Regions from separate parts of the Mixta intestinalis genome, predicted to be linked through region 1. Evidence: predicted binding sites of a transcription regulator. Region 1 holds the regulator's gene; the other holds the start of a gene.
What was found. Region 1 encodes Fur, which represses iron uptake genes when iron is present. Its sites were predicted from a motif close to ATAATAATGAGAACNACTATCAA; they were not measured.
Positions count from the first base shown of each region.

Region 2: exbB (tol-pal system-associated acyl-CoA thioesterase) is a predicted target of Fur. The motif match lies at 5,889-5,911, and genes of this name have one in related genera.

Region 1 is NZ_CP028271.1:591,812-600,680, forward strand. Features, by position in the region: gene C7M51_RS02735 (beta-N-acetylhexosaminidase) at 1-1,003, shown strand, start outside; gene fur (ferric iron uptake transcriptional regulator) at 1,105-1,548, opposite strand; gene fldA (flavodoxin FldA) at 1,907-2,437, opposite strand; gene ybfE (LexA regulated protein) at 2,579-2,854, opposite strand; gene ybfF (esterase) at 3,011-3,775, opposite strand; gene seqA (replication initiation negative regulator SeqA) at 4,032-4,583, shown strand; gene pgm (phosphoglucomutase (alpha-D-glucose-1,6-bisphosphate-dependent)) at 4,608-6,248, shown strand; gene kdpE (two-component system response regulator KdpE) at 6,313-6,990, opposite strand; gene C7M51_RS02775 (YbfA family protein) at 7,260-7,460, shown strand; gene C7M51_RS02780 (YbgA family protein) at 7,646-8,599, shown strand; gene phrB (deoxyribodipyrimidine photo-lyase) at 8,616-8,869, shown strand, end outside.
Region 2 is NZ_CP028271.1:2,957,824-2,965,162, forward strand. Features, by position in the region: gene C7M51_RS13635 (fimbria/pilus outer membrane usher protein) at 1-1,074, shown strand, start outside; gene C7M51_RS13640 (Csu type fimbrial protein) at 1,071-2,057, shown strand; gene tcuC (MFS transporter) at 2,058-3,377, opposite strand; gene C7M51_RS13650 (SDR family oxidoreductase) at 3,693-4,586, shown strand; gene exbD (TonB system transport protein ExbD) at 4,662-5,084, opposite strand; gene exbB (tol-pal system-associated acyl-CoA thioesterase) at 5,090-5,821, opposite strand; gene C7M51_RS13665 (TRAP transporter substrate-binding protein) at 6,173-7,150, shown strand; gene C7M51_RS13670 (TRAP transporter small permease) at 7,202-7,339, shown strand, end outside.

The DNA of each region.
Region 1 (8,869 bases):
GCAGCCGCAGCCTGGTACCGGCCTGATTGACCGCAGCCAGGAAAATCGCCCCTGGGAAAAATCGCTCGCCTGTCAGAAAATGATTGCGGCTGGTGAAGTGAAAGATCTCGATCATCTGCCGAGCTATTTTGCGCTGGCGGTCAGCAGTAAGGTACATGCGCACGGTATCGAACGTATGCAGGCCTGGCAGGATGGCGTGAAACATGCGGAGAACGCTGCCGCCTTCGCCACGCCAAAAGTGGCGGTTAACTTCTGGGATACACTTTACTGGGGCGGCTTTGACAGCGCTAACGACTGGGCCAATAAAGGCTACGATGTGATTATCTCTAACCCCGACTACGTCTATATGGATTTCCCTTATGAGGTGAACCCGTTAGAGCGTGGCTACTATTGGGGAACGCGCTATAGCGATGAACGTAAGATGTTTAGCTTTGCGCCAAATAACCTACCGCAAAATGCGGAGACCTCAGTCGATCGTGATGGCAAAACCTTTACGGCACGCTCTGATAAACCCTGGCCCGGAGCCTGGGGGCTGTCGGCGCAGCTGTGGAGTGAAACCGTACGTACCGACGACCAGATGGAATATATGATCTTCCCGCGCCTGTTTACCGTAGCGGAGCGCGCCTGGCATCGTGCCTCCTGGGAGCAGGATTATCAGCCGGGGCGTGAATATCAGGGTGGCGTCACGCAGTTTGTCGATCGTCAGGCGTTAAACCGCGACTGGCAGCGTTTCGCCAATATTCTGGGGCAACGTGAGCTGGCGAAGCTGGATAAAGTCGGTATCGCTTACCGCCTGCCGGTGCCGGGCGCGCAAATTCGCAACGGCAAGCTGGAGGCGAACCTTGCGCTGCCGGGTCTGGCTATCGAATACTCGCTGGATGGCGGTAAAGGCTGGCTGCGCTATGACGAGCGGATGAAGCCTACGGTTGCTGAAGGCAGTAGCGTTATGGTACGCAGCGTCAGCCCGGATGGAGAGCGCTACAGCCGCAGCGAAGCGCTCTGATTGAAAACGTTGGGGCAGGCTTTTACGCTTGCCCGGCGTCACAAAGCCATAAAAAAACCGGTGCTCAGGCACCGGTTTCCATTACTGCATAGCACAATTTTTTATTTGTCGTGTAATGTTTCATCTTCGCGGCAGTCACCCGTCGCGCAGTGACCGTACAGATAGAGACTGTGGTTGGTCAGCTTGATGCCGTAACGCGTGGCGATTTCACGCTGGCGAGCTTCGATCGATTCATCACTAAATTCAATCACCCGGCCGCAGTCAAGGCAAATCAGGTGATCGTGATGATGCTGCTGGGTCAGTTCGAAAACGGATTTACCGCCTTCAAAGTTATGGCGTGTAACGATGCCAGCATCATCAAACTGGTTCAGTACGCGATATACCGTTGCCAGCCCAATTTCTTCGCCCATATCAATCAGGCGCTTGTACAAATCTTCCGCACTGACGTGATGGCTCTCAGGTTCCTGAAGCACTTCCAGGATTTTTAGTCGTGGAAGCGTAACCTTCAGGCCGGCCTTCTTTAATGCGGTGTTATTGTCAGTCATGCGGATATTGTCCTGTTACTTTGCTAGTCACAATGTGGCTGAACAGCCATGAACATCGGTCGACGCTAAAGCTAATGCGTCTCATTATAGAACTGATGCTTCGAAATGAAAACCGTACGGGGAGGCGTGAAGCCGCAAGTGGAAGTAAAATAAGAGCTACGTCCGGCGTTGTTCATGCTCATCTGATGCTGCGTTTACATTTCGCTTCATCCTGCCGCTTTACAGCACAACGGCAGGAAAGCGTATGACCGATACGGGTATTCTACCGACTGTTTGATAAAATTTTCAAACCCGTACCTATCATTTCTATAGGAAAAACCTGTTACGCAATGTGATGTGGTACACAATCAGCGCGGAATCAGGCTTCCAGAATTTCCTGCAGATGCAGCTCTTCGTAAATCTGCTTCACCCACTTATCAACGCGTTCGTTGGTTAATTCAGGCTGACGATCTTCGTCAATTGCCAGTCCAAGGAAATGCGTATCGTCGGCGAGACCTTTAGAGGCTTCGAAGTGATAGCCTTCGGTTGGCCAGTGACCAACGATTACCGCGCCGTTCGGCTCGATAATATCGCGGATGGTGCCCATGGCATCACAGAAATATTCAGCGTAATCTTCCTGGTCGCCGCAGCCAAACAGCGCTACCAGCTTGCCGTTAAAGTCGATCTCTTCCAGCGTCGGGAAGAAGTCATCCCAGTCGCACTGCGCTTCGCCATAATACCAGGTAGGGATGCCCAGCAGCAGAATATCAAAAGCCTCCAGGTCTTCTTTACTGCTCTTGGCAATATCATGCACTGCAGCAACGTCGCTACCGAGCTGTTTCTGGATCATTTTCGCAATGTTTTCTGTATTGCCGGTATCGCTGCCAAAGAAAATGCCTACGATTGCCATGAGTTTAATAACCTCTTGAAACTTATAGAATTGGTAACTGCCCGTGGAATGCAGATTACGGCAATAATAGCAGAGACCGTCTGGAGGCGGAACTCGTAAAGCCGCTGCATTTGTGTCTCATTGTGCGCTTCTTTCAGCCAGTCAGAGCGCCTTCAACTGGGCAAGAATCATCTCTTCAATCAGCTCGCTGCGGCTTACGCCACGTTCAGCGGCCATTGCATTGAGCGCTTCGACAGCCTCACTGTTCATCTTCAGTTCAACGCGCCGTAAACCCCGTACTTTGTCACGTTTCAACTGGTTGCGTTTGTTGATACGAAGTTGTTCATCACGCGACAGCGGACTGGTTTTCGGGCGTCCCGGGCGACGTTCATCTGCAAACAGATCGATCGTGGTCCGGTCCGTGTGTTCTTTTGCCATAGAATCGTGGTACTGAATGGGCTGCGCGTTTGCGCCGCGCATGGTGACGTTTGGGCCGGCTTGCCGCCATTTTCAGCGACGGCAAAATTTTAGCGCGCCATCATACCCTGAGCAAAGAGTGAGAACAATCTTTGTCGGCGGGTTAACGCCTTGCTTTTACAGCGCTAAAAAACGCTGTATGGCACGCAGTACCGCGTCGGGTTTTTCAGCATGAACCCAGTGACCCGCTCCGGCAATCACATGCGCGCGCGCCTGTGGGAACTGCGCCAGCAACGTATCACGATGAATATCATCCAGATAGGGAGAAAGCTCGCCGCGAATAAACAGCGCCGGTCCCTGCCACGGCGGTATACTTTCCCAGCCGGAAATCGCGCTATAGTTATCCCACAGAACAGGGACGTTAAAGCGCCAGGCACCGTCGTGAAAAGATTTCAGCAGGAACTGAATCACGCCTTCTTCAGCGATGATTTCACGCATGATGTCGGCGGCGGCGCTGCGTTGGGTAACGCCTGAAGCGGTAACGGCATTAACGGCAGCGAAAATGGCATCGTGTCGGCGGGTCTGGTAATCCACCGGGGCGATATCGATCAGCACCAGCTGTTCGATACGTTCCGGTGCCAGCGCGGTCATGGTCATGGCGATTTTGCCGCCCATTGAGTGACCGATAACCGTGACGTTATCGATGCTGTGCCGATCGAGCGTTTCCAGCATATCCTGTGCCATCGCCCGATAGCTCATCACCTCGCTGCGCGGCGAAAGGCCATGATTGCGCACGTCAACCTGGATAAGCGGCCGATCCGCCTTCAGGCCGCGCGCCAGTACGCCAAGATTATCCAGGCTACCAAACAGACCATGAATCAACAGGATGGGTGTCGCATCGTTGGCAGATTGTTCAGTTTGCAGGCGAGTATTCAAATTCATGGCAAAGTTCTTACAGTTGACAGTAAAGCTTAGGTTATCATGGTTTTTACTTTCCCTGCCGGTTAGTGAGCGGTTGTTCGCCGGGAGGCTTTGCGGCATATTCTGACTTTTGTCTGCAAGCGCCAACGTTGCTACCGACCCGCAGGATTTAACTTTATAATCCTTATGTTAGAACCAGCGCGCAAATTGTACAGCTGAACCTGGCTAATATCCGCTGCGCCTGGCTCTGCCACAAGCAATTACCGTACGGATGAAGATGAAAACGATTGAAGTCGACGAAGAGCTCTACCGCTACATTGCCAGTCACACGCAGCATATCGGTGAAAGTGCCTCGGATATTTTACGGCGTATGCTGAAATTTACCGCCGGTCAGAGTGCGCCGGTTGCGGCTACGGCTCCCGCCGTAGCTGTTAACGTGAGTCAGGAGAGTGAGACCAGCAAACCGGTCCCACGTTCTCAGGATCGCGTGCGCGCCGTGCGTGAGCTGCTACTCTCTGATGAGTATGCCGAGCAAAAGAAAGCGGTTAACCGTTTTATGCTGATTCTGTCGACGCTCTATTCTCTTGATCCCGCTGCGTTTGCCGAGGCGACCGCCTCGCTGCAGGGACGCACCCGCGTTTACTTTGCCGGCGATGAGCAAACACTGTTACAGCATGGCACCCATACTAAGCCGAAGCATGTGCCCGGCACGCCGTACTGGGTGATCACCAACACTAATACAGGCCGCAAATGCAGCATGGTGGAACACATTATGCTGGCAATGCAGTTCCCGCAGGAGCTGGCAGATAAGGTTTGCGGCACCATTTAACTGAAGCGTCAGGGAGAAGCGCCAATGGCCAATCACCCCCGTGCCGGGCAGCCAGCCCAGCAGAGCGATTTAATTAACGTCGCACAATTAACGTCCCAGTATTACGTTCTGCAACCTGAGAAAGGCAATGTGGAACATGCGGTGAAATTCGGCACATCAGGCCATCGCGGCAGCGCCGCGCGTCAAAGCTTCAACGAAACGCATATTCTCGCGATTGCGCAGGCGATAGCGGAAGAACGGCGTAAAAATGGCATTACCGGCCCCTGTTTTGTCGGTAAAGATACGCATGCGCTGTCGGAACCGGCGATTATTTCCGTGCTGGAAGTGCTGGCGGCTAACGGTGTTGATGTGATTGTGCAGCAGGACAACGGCTATACGCCAACCCCGGCGATCTCAAACGCTATCCTTGAACACAACAAAGCGGGCGGCGCACAGGCGGATGGTATTGTAATCACGCCTTCGCATAACCCGCCGGAAGATGGCGGCATCAAATACAATCCGCCGAATGGCGGCCCGGCGGATACCAACGTCACGAAAGTGGTGGAAGATCGCGCTAACCAGCTGATCAAAGATGACCTGAAAGAGGTGAAACGCCTCACCCTGGCACAGGCCTGGGCCAGCGGTCATCTGCGGGAAAAAGATCTGATCCAGCCGTATGTAGAAGGGCTGGCGCAGGTCGTTGATATGGACGCGATTAAAAAAGCGGGCCTGAAAATCGGTGTCGATCCGCTTGGCGGATCCGGCATGGCCTACTGGCAGCGTATCGCTGAACATTATCAGCTCGATCTGACCATCGTTAACGACGCTATCGATCAAACCTTCCGCTTTATGCATCTGGATAAAGATGGCGTAGTGCGCATGGACTGCTCTTCTGAATGTGCGATGGCGGGCCTGCTGGCGCTGCGCGATAAGTTCGATCTCGCTTTCGGTAACGATCCTGACTATGACCGTCACGGCATTGTCACGCCTGCGGGCCTGATGAACCCGAACCACTATCTGGCGGTAGCGATTAACTACCTGTTCCAGCATCGCCCACAGTGGGGTAAAGAGGTGGCCGTTGGGAAGACGCTGGTATCCAGCGCGATGATCGATCGCGTGGTTAACGATATCGGACGTAAGCTGGTGGAAGTGCCGGTCGGCTTTAAATGGTTTGTCGATGGCCTGTTTGACGGCAGCTTTGGCTTCGGCGGCGAAGAGAGCGCGGGCGCCTCTTTCCTGCGTTTTGACGGCACGCCGTGGTCTACCGATAAAGACGGTATTATTCTCTGCCTGCTGGCGGCGGAAATTACTGCCGTGACCGGAAAAAACCCGCAGCAGCACTATGATGAGCTGGCTAAACGCTTTGGTGCGCCAAGCTATAACCGCTTACAGGCACCTGCCACGTCGGCACAGAAAGCGGCATTGTCGAAGCTGTCGCCGGAAATGGTCAGCGCCGATACGCTGGCTGGCGATCCGATTACCGCGCGCCTGACCAGCGCGCCGGGTAACGGGGCGGCGATTGGCGGTCTGAAAGTCATGACGGAAAACGGCTGGTTCGCCGCACGTCCGTCCGGTACTGAAGATGCCTATAAAATTTACTGTGAAAGTTTCCTCGGCGCAGAACATCGCGAAAAAATCGAGAAAGAAGCCGTTGAGATCGTCAGCGCGGTACTGAAAAACGCCTGAGTCTGAACGCGAAAACAAACAAGGCGCTGATCATCAGCGCCTTTTTTATGGGCGATAGGGTAGCTCAAGGCATGAAGCGATAGCCGATAGCGGTTTCGGTTAACAGATGCGCCGGACGTGCCGGATCCTGTTCCAGCTTCTGGCGCAGATGCCCCATATAGATGCGCAGATAGTGGCTGTGTTCAACCGCGTTTGGCCCCCAGACATGGTTTAACAGCTGGCGTTGGGTCAGCACTTTTCCCGGATTATTTAACAGCAGTGCCAGCAAACGAAACTCTGTCGGCGTCAAATGGATGGTAGCGCCAGCGCGCGTAATATGATGAGCAGCTAAATCAACCTCTACCTGACCGAACTGCACCACGCTGTTTGGGGCATTTTTTCCCGCCTGCCGACGCAGCGCCACGCGCACCCGCGCCTGTAATTCCCCGATGCCAAAGGGTTTAGTAAGAAAATCATCCGCTCCGGCATCCAGCGCCGCGATTTTGTCCTGCTCGTCGCTGCGCGCCGAAAGGACGATAACCGGGATCGCGCTCCACTGGCGCAGATCGCGAATAAAGTCGATGCCGTCACCGTCGGGCAGGCCGAGGTCGAGAATGACCAGATCGGGGCGACGCGTTGCCGCCTCAATCAGACCGCGCTGTAAGGTATCGCTGTCGTATACGCGCAGTGCTTCACCCTCCAGCGCTACACGTAAAAAACGCCGTATCTCTTTTTCATCTTCAACAATCAGTACGCTGGTCAAAACGGGGCCTCTCCGTGCCGTAGAATCGATTGAACAACCTGAAAGCGCATTCTGATAGAACGCGTCGTGCTCTTTATCGTTAACATCAGCCGTTAATAGAACAACATTAAAACCATAAATAAACAATTTTGTAACTTAGTTACCGCCTGGGGCATTTTTTGTCCTTTTTTTCAGCAAAAAAAGTGGTCGGATGAGTAGTAAAATTACACAATGAGGTCTATTATCGTTCACATATTCCGTTATTTACTTATCTCCAGGAGGCGTAGGTTATGTATTCTGTTTATCCCCTGCCTAAAATTATCCTGCGTCGCACGGCCGTTGTACTTATTGGCCTGTTGGCGCTACCCATAATGATTTTCCGCCCCGACAGAGCGCGTTTTTACAGCTATCTGCACCGTGTCTGGAGTAAGACCAGCAGCAAGCCCGTCTGGCTGGCCCAGGCGGAAGCGGCGGGCGGAGACTTCTACTAAACTGGCAATTAAGGCCAGGGATTGATCAGCAATCTAATCACAGATAGCGTTTGCTATCCCGATAAATCCTGCCGAGCGGCGGGATTTTTTTTGCCTTCTGTTCCGGTGTCACTGGATTTTAAGTGCGTTGCACTTGGGCTTCAGCTAAACTAAAACTTATACAAAGTTTTTGGAGTTGTACAAGTATGAGCGAAAAAATACCGGTAGGAATCAGCGCCTGTTTATTGGGAGAAAGCGTGCGTTTCGACGGCGGTCATAAACGACTGGCTTTCGCCGCTGAACAACTCGCTCCCTATGTGCGCTATGAACCGATCTGCCCGGAAATGGCGATCGGATTACCGACGCCGCGTCCGGCGTTGCGGCTGGTGAAAAAGCAGGATGAGGTTGCACTTTGCTTCAGCAAAACCGGCGGCGAAGAGATCACCGCGCAGATGCGTGAGTTTGCCGCGCATAAGGTCAGCGGTCTGCATCATCTGTGCGGCTATATTCTCTGTGCTAAATCCCCCAGCTGCGGCATGGAGCGGGTACGCGTATACGAACCTGACAGTAACAACAATCGTAAAGAGGGTATCGGTATCTTCGCCGAAGCGCTGCAACGCGAAATGCCCTGGTTACCGATGGAAGAAGATGGGCGTCTGCATGATGATGTGCTGCGGGAAAATTTTGTCGGCCGGATCTATGCCCTGCATGAGTTTAATCAGATGTGGCGTCAGGGATTGACGGCGCACGGCCTGATCGCTTTTCACACACGCTATAAGCTGCTGCTGCTGGCCCATTCACAGCCGGAGTATCGTGAGATGGGACGCTTCGTTGCGGCAATGAACAGTTATCCTTCGCTTGAAGCGTACGCAACGGAATACCGTAATCGCCTGATGGCGCTGATGGCGCATCGCGCCACGCGTAATAATCACACTAACGTTTTGATGCACGTTCAGGGTTATTTTCGTCGCCAGCTCTCTTCCACCCAGCGTCAGGAACTGGCTTCACTGATCGATCGTTATCGTCAGGGCTTACAGCCGCTGCTGGCGCCGATTACGCTGCTTAAACACTATATGAAAGAGTATCCGCACGAATGGCTGGCGCAACAGCGTTATTTTGAGCCTTACCCGGAAGCGCTGCGTTTACGCTACGGTCGTTGATCGCTCAGGAGAACCTATGACCACCCATCTGGTCTGGCTGCGCAACGATCTGCGCATCAACGATAACAGCGCGCTCTGGGCAGCCTGCCGTGCGCGCCATGCCCGCGTGATTGCGTTGTTTATCGCCACGCCGCAGCAGTGGCATCAGCATAATATGGCACCGCGTCAGGCGGAATATATCTGGCGTAGCCTGCAACAGCTACAGCAAAGCCTGACGGAAAAGGGGATCGCGCTGCACTATCATCAGTGTGATGACTTCACCGCCTCCGT
Region 2 (7,339 bases), 2.3 Mb from region 1:
CTCAGCCGTCGCAGCGCGCAGTATAACGCCAGCGTCTCCCTCAACCATTTCGGCAACCTGGGCGCGGCCTTTATCGATATCACCAGCGGCAGCGGCGATCGCACCCGGCTCTGGAATCTCTCCTGGAGTAAGAATACGTGGGGCAACAGCAGCCTGTACGTTGCCGCAACGCGTGACGTCGGCAGCGGTGAATGGAGCGGTGCCATATCGCTGATTATTCCTTTCGGCGAACACGGTAGCGCCAGCCTGAACCTGGAACGTGACGCGCAGGGTCACGATGCGCAGCGCGTTTATCTGTCCCGCTCGATGCCCAGCGACGGTGGCTTTGCCTGGGATGCCTCCTGGGCTAACCAGAGCAGCGGCGGCGACTACCGCCAGGGCAGCCTGCGCTGGCGCAATCAGAAAATTGACACCTCCGTCGGTTTCTATGGCGACAGCGATAACAGCACCGAGTGGGCGGATCTCGCGGGTTCGCTGGTGCTGATGGATCATCAGCTGCTTGCCGCAAATGAAGTCAACGATGCCTTTGTGCTGGTAAAAACCGGCTATCCGAACGTTACCGTGCGCTATGAGAATCAGGCGATGGGGCGTACCGATCGGGCGGGCTATCTGCTGGTTCCGCGTATCAGCTCTTACTATCCGGCGAAATATGATATCGATGCGCTCGATTTACCGCCTGATATGACCGCGTCACAGGTTGAGCAGCGCTTTGCCGTGAAACGTCAGAGCGGCTATCTGCTCGATTTCCCGGTAGAACCGCTGCGTGCCGCCAGCGTTATTTTGCATGATGCGCAGGGAAATCCGCTGCCCGTCTCCAGCCAGGTGATACGTGCCGGACAGCCCGTGCAATATGTCGGCTGGGACGGCATCGCCTGGCTCGATGACTTAAAAAGCGAAAACGAAATGCAGGTGCTGACGCCGGACGGTCGCCGCTGTATGACGCATCTTTCCCTTAGTCAGGGACGCCCGGAAGCGCTGAAAGTGTATGGCCCGATCGTCTGCGTACTGCCGCAGGCGATGCATGGCGCGCCGGACAGCGTCTCCGCTAACTCCACCGCAGGAATTTTGCCATGAGACTAACGCTGCTATTTTTTATCCTGCTGCTGGCGAGCTATAGCGGTATGCTGCGCGCGGCCTGCGCCCTGCCCGCCTCCAGCGCCAGCTTCGGCACCGTCACCTCGTTTACGGTTAACACCACCGCCAGCACCAGCTCGACGACCGCCAACGTTAACTGCGGTTCCGGCAGCACGCTGACGCTGCTGTCGAGCAACAACATCACCTTACAGCTGGCCAGCGCCTCTGCCGTTTCAGGCAACCGTGGCGCGCTTATCCGCGCGGGCGCTACCGGCGGTGATGCCATCCCGGTACAGCTCTGCACAGCGGCCAACTGCGCCACGGAAATGACCATCGGCGCAACGCCCATTACCTATAGCTCCTCACAGCTGCTGAACCTGATTGGTCTGCTCGGCGGGCTGAACTTTTCCATTCCGCTGTATCTGCGTACGCTACCCGGTCAGGTGGTCGCCGCCGGTAACTACACGCTGACGCTCAACCTTGCGGTGACCTATCGCATCTGTACCGGCGTTGCGGCACTCGGCATCTGCCTGGCCGGTCAGGATCAAAACGGCTCCGGTACCATTCCCATCACCCTTAGCCTGACCATCACCAACGACTGCACCACCATTACCGCGCCCAACGTCAGTTTTGGTAGCGCGCCGCTGGTCAGCGGCTTTTCCAGCGTTTCGCAGTCGATTAATGTGGTTTGCACCAAAGGCAGCACCTATACCGTCGGGTTAAGTAACGGCAATTACGCCAACGGCGGCGTGCGTAATATGGCGAACGGCGCGAACCGATTGAGCTATGAAATTTATAAGGGGAGTTCCAGCAATCGCTGGGGGCCTGTGGGCACCGAGCGCCAGGCAAGTAGTAACGCGACGGCGGTCAGTAGCGATGGCCTGACGCGCACATTTCCCTATACGGCGCGTATCCTGACCACGCAAAACACGCCGTCGGCAGGCAACTATACCGACAGCGTGGTGGTGGATTTATCGTTTTAATTACAGGGCTGCGACGGTAACGGGCTCGCGCCGTGTCTGATACTGTTTCAGCAGGCGACGAATAATCAGCGTACCAATCAGGCCACAGATGGCGGCCAGCGTCAGCCAGACACCGGGCATTGCTTTATCACCGGTAGCGTGAATCAGGTAGCTGGAAATGGCGGGCGTAAAGCCGCCAAACAGCGCGGTTGCCAGACTGTAGGCCAGTGAGAAACCGCTGGCGCGTACTTCCGCTGGCATCACTTCCGCAAGATAAACCACCATCGCGCCGTTATAGCTGGCGTAAAGGAATGAGAGCCACAGCTCCGCCTCCAGCAGATGCGCAAACGAAGGTGAGCCCACCAGCCAGTGCAGCACCGGCCACGCGGTGAGGATCATCAGTATGGTAAAGATAATAAGCAATGGACGACGCCCAACGCGATCGGAAAGTGCGCCCATAATCGGCAGCCAGATCAGATTAGATAGCCCGATGCAGAAGGTAACCAAAAAGCTCTGTTTATCGCTCATCATCAGCACGGTTTTACCAAACGTCGGCGTAAAAGCGGTAATCATATAAAACATCACCGTGGTGGTGACCACCATCAGCATTCCCGCCAGCACCAGCGCCCAGTTGCTGACAACCGAACGCATAATGGTTCGCATGGTGGGATGATGCTTACGCTGGCTGAATGCCTCAGTCTCTTCCAGCATGCGACGGATCCAGAACAGAAACGGCACAATCAGGCAGCCGATCACGAACGGAATACGCCAGCCCCATTCGGTCACCTGCTGCGGTGCCAGTAGATGATTAAGCAACAGGCCCAGCAGAGCGGCAAAGATCACCGCGATCTGCTGGCTGCCGGACTGCCAGCTGACATAAAAGCCCTTGCGCCCTTGCGGTGCAACTTCTGAAAGGTAAACCGAAACGCCGCCCAGCTCCACGCCGGCGGAAAAACCCTGGAGCAAACGTCCCAGCAGAATCAGTACCGGCGCGGCAGCACCCAGCGTCGTATAGCCGGGCACGCAGGCAATGGTCAGAGTACCGATCGCCATCAGCCCCAGCGTCAGCAACAGACCTTTGCGCCGTCCGTGATGATCGATATAAGCACCCAGCACGATCGCTCCCAGCGGGCGCATCAGAAAACCTGCGCCGAAGGTCATCAGCGTCAGCATTAGCGAAGCAAAAGGATCGTCGCCAGGAAAGAAGGTTTTAGCGATAGCGCTGGCATAGTAGCCAAATACCATGAAATCGTACATTTCAAGAAAATTACCGCTGGTCACGCTAAAGATGGTTTTGGCACCGCTGCGGGAGCGCTTTTGTAAAGAGGCAGATGATTGCATAGTGGCTTCCTTGTAGTTTTCCTCCTTTTAGCCCGATCGGGCGGGTGATAATGTGACTTACCTCACCATTCAACTTTACGAAATTATCAATTTAGTAACCATTATTTAACAGAATCCAAAAAGGAACATTTTTGGCTGTCAAAGCGCACTTTTACAAGCAATATACATATTTGCTCATATTTAGTCGTATTTTGCCTTGTCTGAATTACTCTTGTATTACAGTGGCTTGAACCTTAATTCTACGGATGCGCCTCGACATTCCTGCCGTTTCTCCTAGCCTTAATGGTGACTTTTACTCATGAATCAGGAGGAAACATGGCAGATCAGAATAAAATGCAAAATCCTCTCACCCAGTATTACACCGGTGAATACCCGAAACAGCGTCAGCCCGCTCCCGGCATTCAGCAGGATATGCAGCCGGTGCCGGACTGCGGTGAACAGAGCTACCGCGGCAGCCAGCGTCTGGAAGGCCGTAAAGCACTGGTCACCGGCGCTGATTCCGGTATTGGCCGCGCCGCCGCCATTGCCTACGCTCGCGAAGGCGCTGATGTGGCGATCAACTATCTGCCTGCGGAGCAGCGTGATGCAGAGCAGGTAGCGGAATATATTCGTAAAGCGGGCCGTAAAGTGGTGCTGATTCCGGGCGATATCAGCGAAGAAGCTTTCTGTAAGCAGCTGGTGGCACAGGCACACGAAGAGCTGGGCGGGCTGGATATTCTGGCGCTGGTAGCCGGTAAGCAGGTAGCGGTAGAAGCCATTGCGGAGCTAACCACCGAACAGTTCCGCAAGACGTACGAAACCAATGTGTTTTCGCTGTTCTGGATCACACAGGCGGCGATTCCGCTGCTGCCGGAAGGGGCATCAATTATTACCACCTCTTCTATTCAGGCCTATCAGCCAAGCCCGCATCTGCTGGATTACGCTTCAACCAAAGCGGCGATTCTCGCCTATACCCGTGCGCTGGCGAAGCAGGTGGCAGAGAAAGGCATTCGCGTAAACAGCGTAGCGCCAGGCCCGATCTGGACCGCGTTGCAGGTAGCAGGCGGTCAGCCGCAGGAGAAACTGCCGGAGTTTGGTAAACAGACGCCGATGAAGCGTGCCGGTCAACCGGCGGAGCTGGCGGGCGTTTACGTCTACCTGGCCTCGCAGGAATCCAGCTACGTGACGGCGGAAGTGCATGGTGTTACCGGCGGGGAACATCTGGGTTAAGTCAGTCGCTATTCGCTCAGACATAAAAAAAACCGGAGCGCAGGCTCCGGTTTTTTACTGGCACGAAAACAATGCTTATTTCTGCACGGTTTCCATCCCCATCAGACCAATTTTGAGATAACCCGCTCCGCGCAGCGCATCCATCGCGCTCATCAGCGTTTCATAATCTACCGCTTTATCCGCCTGGAAGAAGATGGTTGTATCCTTTTTGCCTTCGGTCTGCGCGTTCAGCACGTCGATAAGGTTCTCTTTGGAGACCGCCTCGTTGCCGATATACATCTGCTTATCTTCTTTAATCGAGAGATAAACCGGCTTTTCCGGACGCGGCTGCGGCGCGCTGGTTGAGGCAGGCAGATCCACTCTGACATCCACCGTTGCCAGCGGCGCGGCCACCATGAAAATAATTAACAGTACCAGCATAACGTCGATAAACGGCGTTACGTTGATTTCATGCATCTCACCGTTACTGTCCAGATCGTCATTTAACCGCATTGCCATAACGCTTAACCTACCCGCAGTTTATGTGCCGTCGCTACCGGCTGCGCGTTACCGCGTGCCAGATCGAGATCGCGGCTTTGCAGCAGCAGCACCTGGGCAGCAACATCGCCCAGGCTGGCTTTGTAGCTGGCAATCATGCGCGCAAAGATGTTGTAAATGACCACCGCCGGAATAGCCGCAACCAGGCCAATCGCCGTTGCCAGCAATGCTTCTGCGATACCGGGCGCAACAACGGCCAGGTTAGTGGTTTGCGTTTTAGCGATGCCGATAAAGCTGTTCATAATACCCCAAACCGTACCGAACAGACCGATAAAGGGAGCAACGGAACCGATAGTCGCGAGGAAGCCGTTACCACGTCCGGCGTGACGACCGATGGCTGCGACACGACGTTCCAGGCGGAAGCCGGTACGCTCTTTAATGCCTTCGTTATCTTCAGTTCCGGCAGACAGCTCCCGTTCGTTCTGTGCTTCCTGCACCAGCAGCGTCGTCATGCTGCGTGCGTCAAAGTTTTCGCTCATTTCAGCGGCCTGACGCAGCGAACGCGCCTCCGCCAGCGCCTGCTGTTCGCGTTTCAGGCGGCGGCGCGCTGAAGAGAGCTCGGTAAACTTGCCGAAGAAGATGGCCCAGGTGACGACGGACGCCAGAAGAAGCCCGATCATTACCGCTTTTACCACGATGTCCGCATGTTCAAACATGCCCCAGATGGAAAGATCCGTCTGCATCAACTCACTGGTCACCACGCTATATCTCCAACCTGTAGGAAATTCATAGAAACAGGTTAGATCATACCAAAACAGAAGTGAATTGATAGTGGTTATCATTACTATTTACAAAGATTTCATCACTTACTTTTTTTGCCCGTTATCATGTGAGCGCGATGTAAATGCTTAGTTTTTAAACTGTGATGTTGGATATAAATTTATTAAAACGTCGTTTTAAATATGTGATGCAATTCATTCAATTCACGCCTGCCAATTTTCCGCCTGCGCAATTTATCTATAGTGAATCTGCCCTGCTGGCACCAGACCTCTACCCTCCCCCTTCTTCCAGCCAGGCACGGGGCTCCCTTTAAGCGCAGGAGAACAATGATGAGAGCAAAAAAACTGTTGCTGGCGATGGCGCTGGCATCCACCGCGCTGTTAGCTGCCACCGCCGCCTCGGCCAAGGTGCTAAAAGTGGCGGAAGTTCAGCCGGCGGGTTATCCCACCGTCGTTGCGCTTGAGCATATGGGTGAAAAGCTGAAGCAGGCCACCGACGGACGCCTGGAAATGCGCGTCTACGCGGGCGGTACGCTGGGCGATGAGGAGCAGACGCTCCAGCAGGTGCAGATCGGCGCGGTAGATATGATTCGCGTATCGCTGGCTCCGGTTTCTACTCTCGCCCCGGAAACCAGCGTGCTGACGCTTCCCTATATTTTCCGTGATGAGGCGCATATGCACAGCGTGCTGGATGGCGATATCGGCAAATCAATTACCCGTAAGTTCGATGACGATCCCAATACCCGCATGGTGTTCCTTGGCTGGACCGATGCGGGCGTGCGCAACATGATTACCAAAGAGCCGGTCACTAAGCCCGCAGATCTTAAGGGCATGAAAATTCGCGTGCAGAACAGCGCGATTTCTCTGTCAACGCTGAAGGCGATGGGCGCGAACCCGGTAGCGATGGGTGTCAGCGAGGTGTTCAGCGCGATGCAAACCGGCGTGGTCGACGGCACCGAAAATAACCCACCGACTTTCGTCGCCCATAACTATATGCCGGTTGCGAAGTATTACACCCTGACCGGGCACTTTATCCAGCCAGAGATGATTCTGTTTTCGAAACGCTCCTGGGACAAACTTTCCGCTGAAGATCGCACCCTGTTGAGCAAACTGGGCAAAGAGGCACAGGAGGATGAACGCAAGCTGTGGGCAGAATATAACCAGCAGTCGCTGGAGAAAATGAAGGCGGGCGGCGTGGTCTTCCAGCAGATCGATCGCGATTATTTCGTTAAAGCGACCCAGCCGGTGCGCGATCGGTATGGCAAGGATTATCAGGAGCTGATGCAGCAAATCGCTGCGGTGAAATAACCTTTTCTCGCGCCGTAACCTCTCGCGGCGCTGCTAATCAGGTAAAAAACTATGTCTGCCTATTCACGTCTGATGGATGCGGTCTATCTGCTGTGCATGACGATCGCCGCAGTTGCGTTGATGCTGATGGTTGCGGTGATCCCGGTGGGAATTTTCGCACGTTACGTGCTTAACGATGCGCTCTACTGG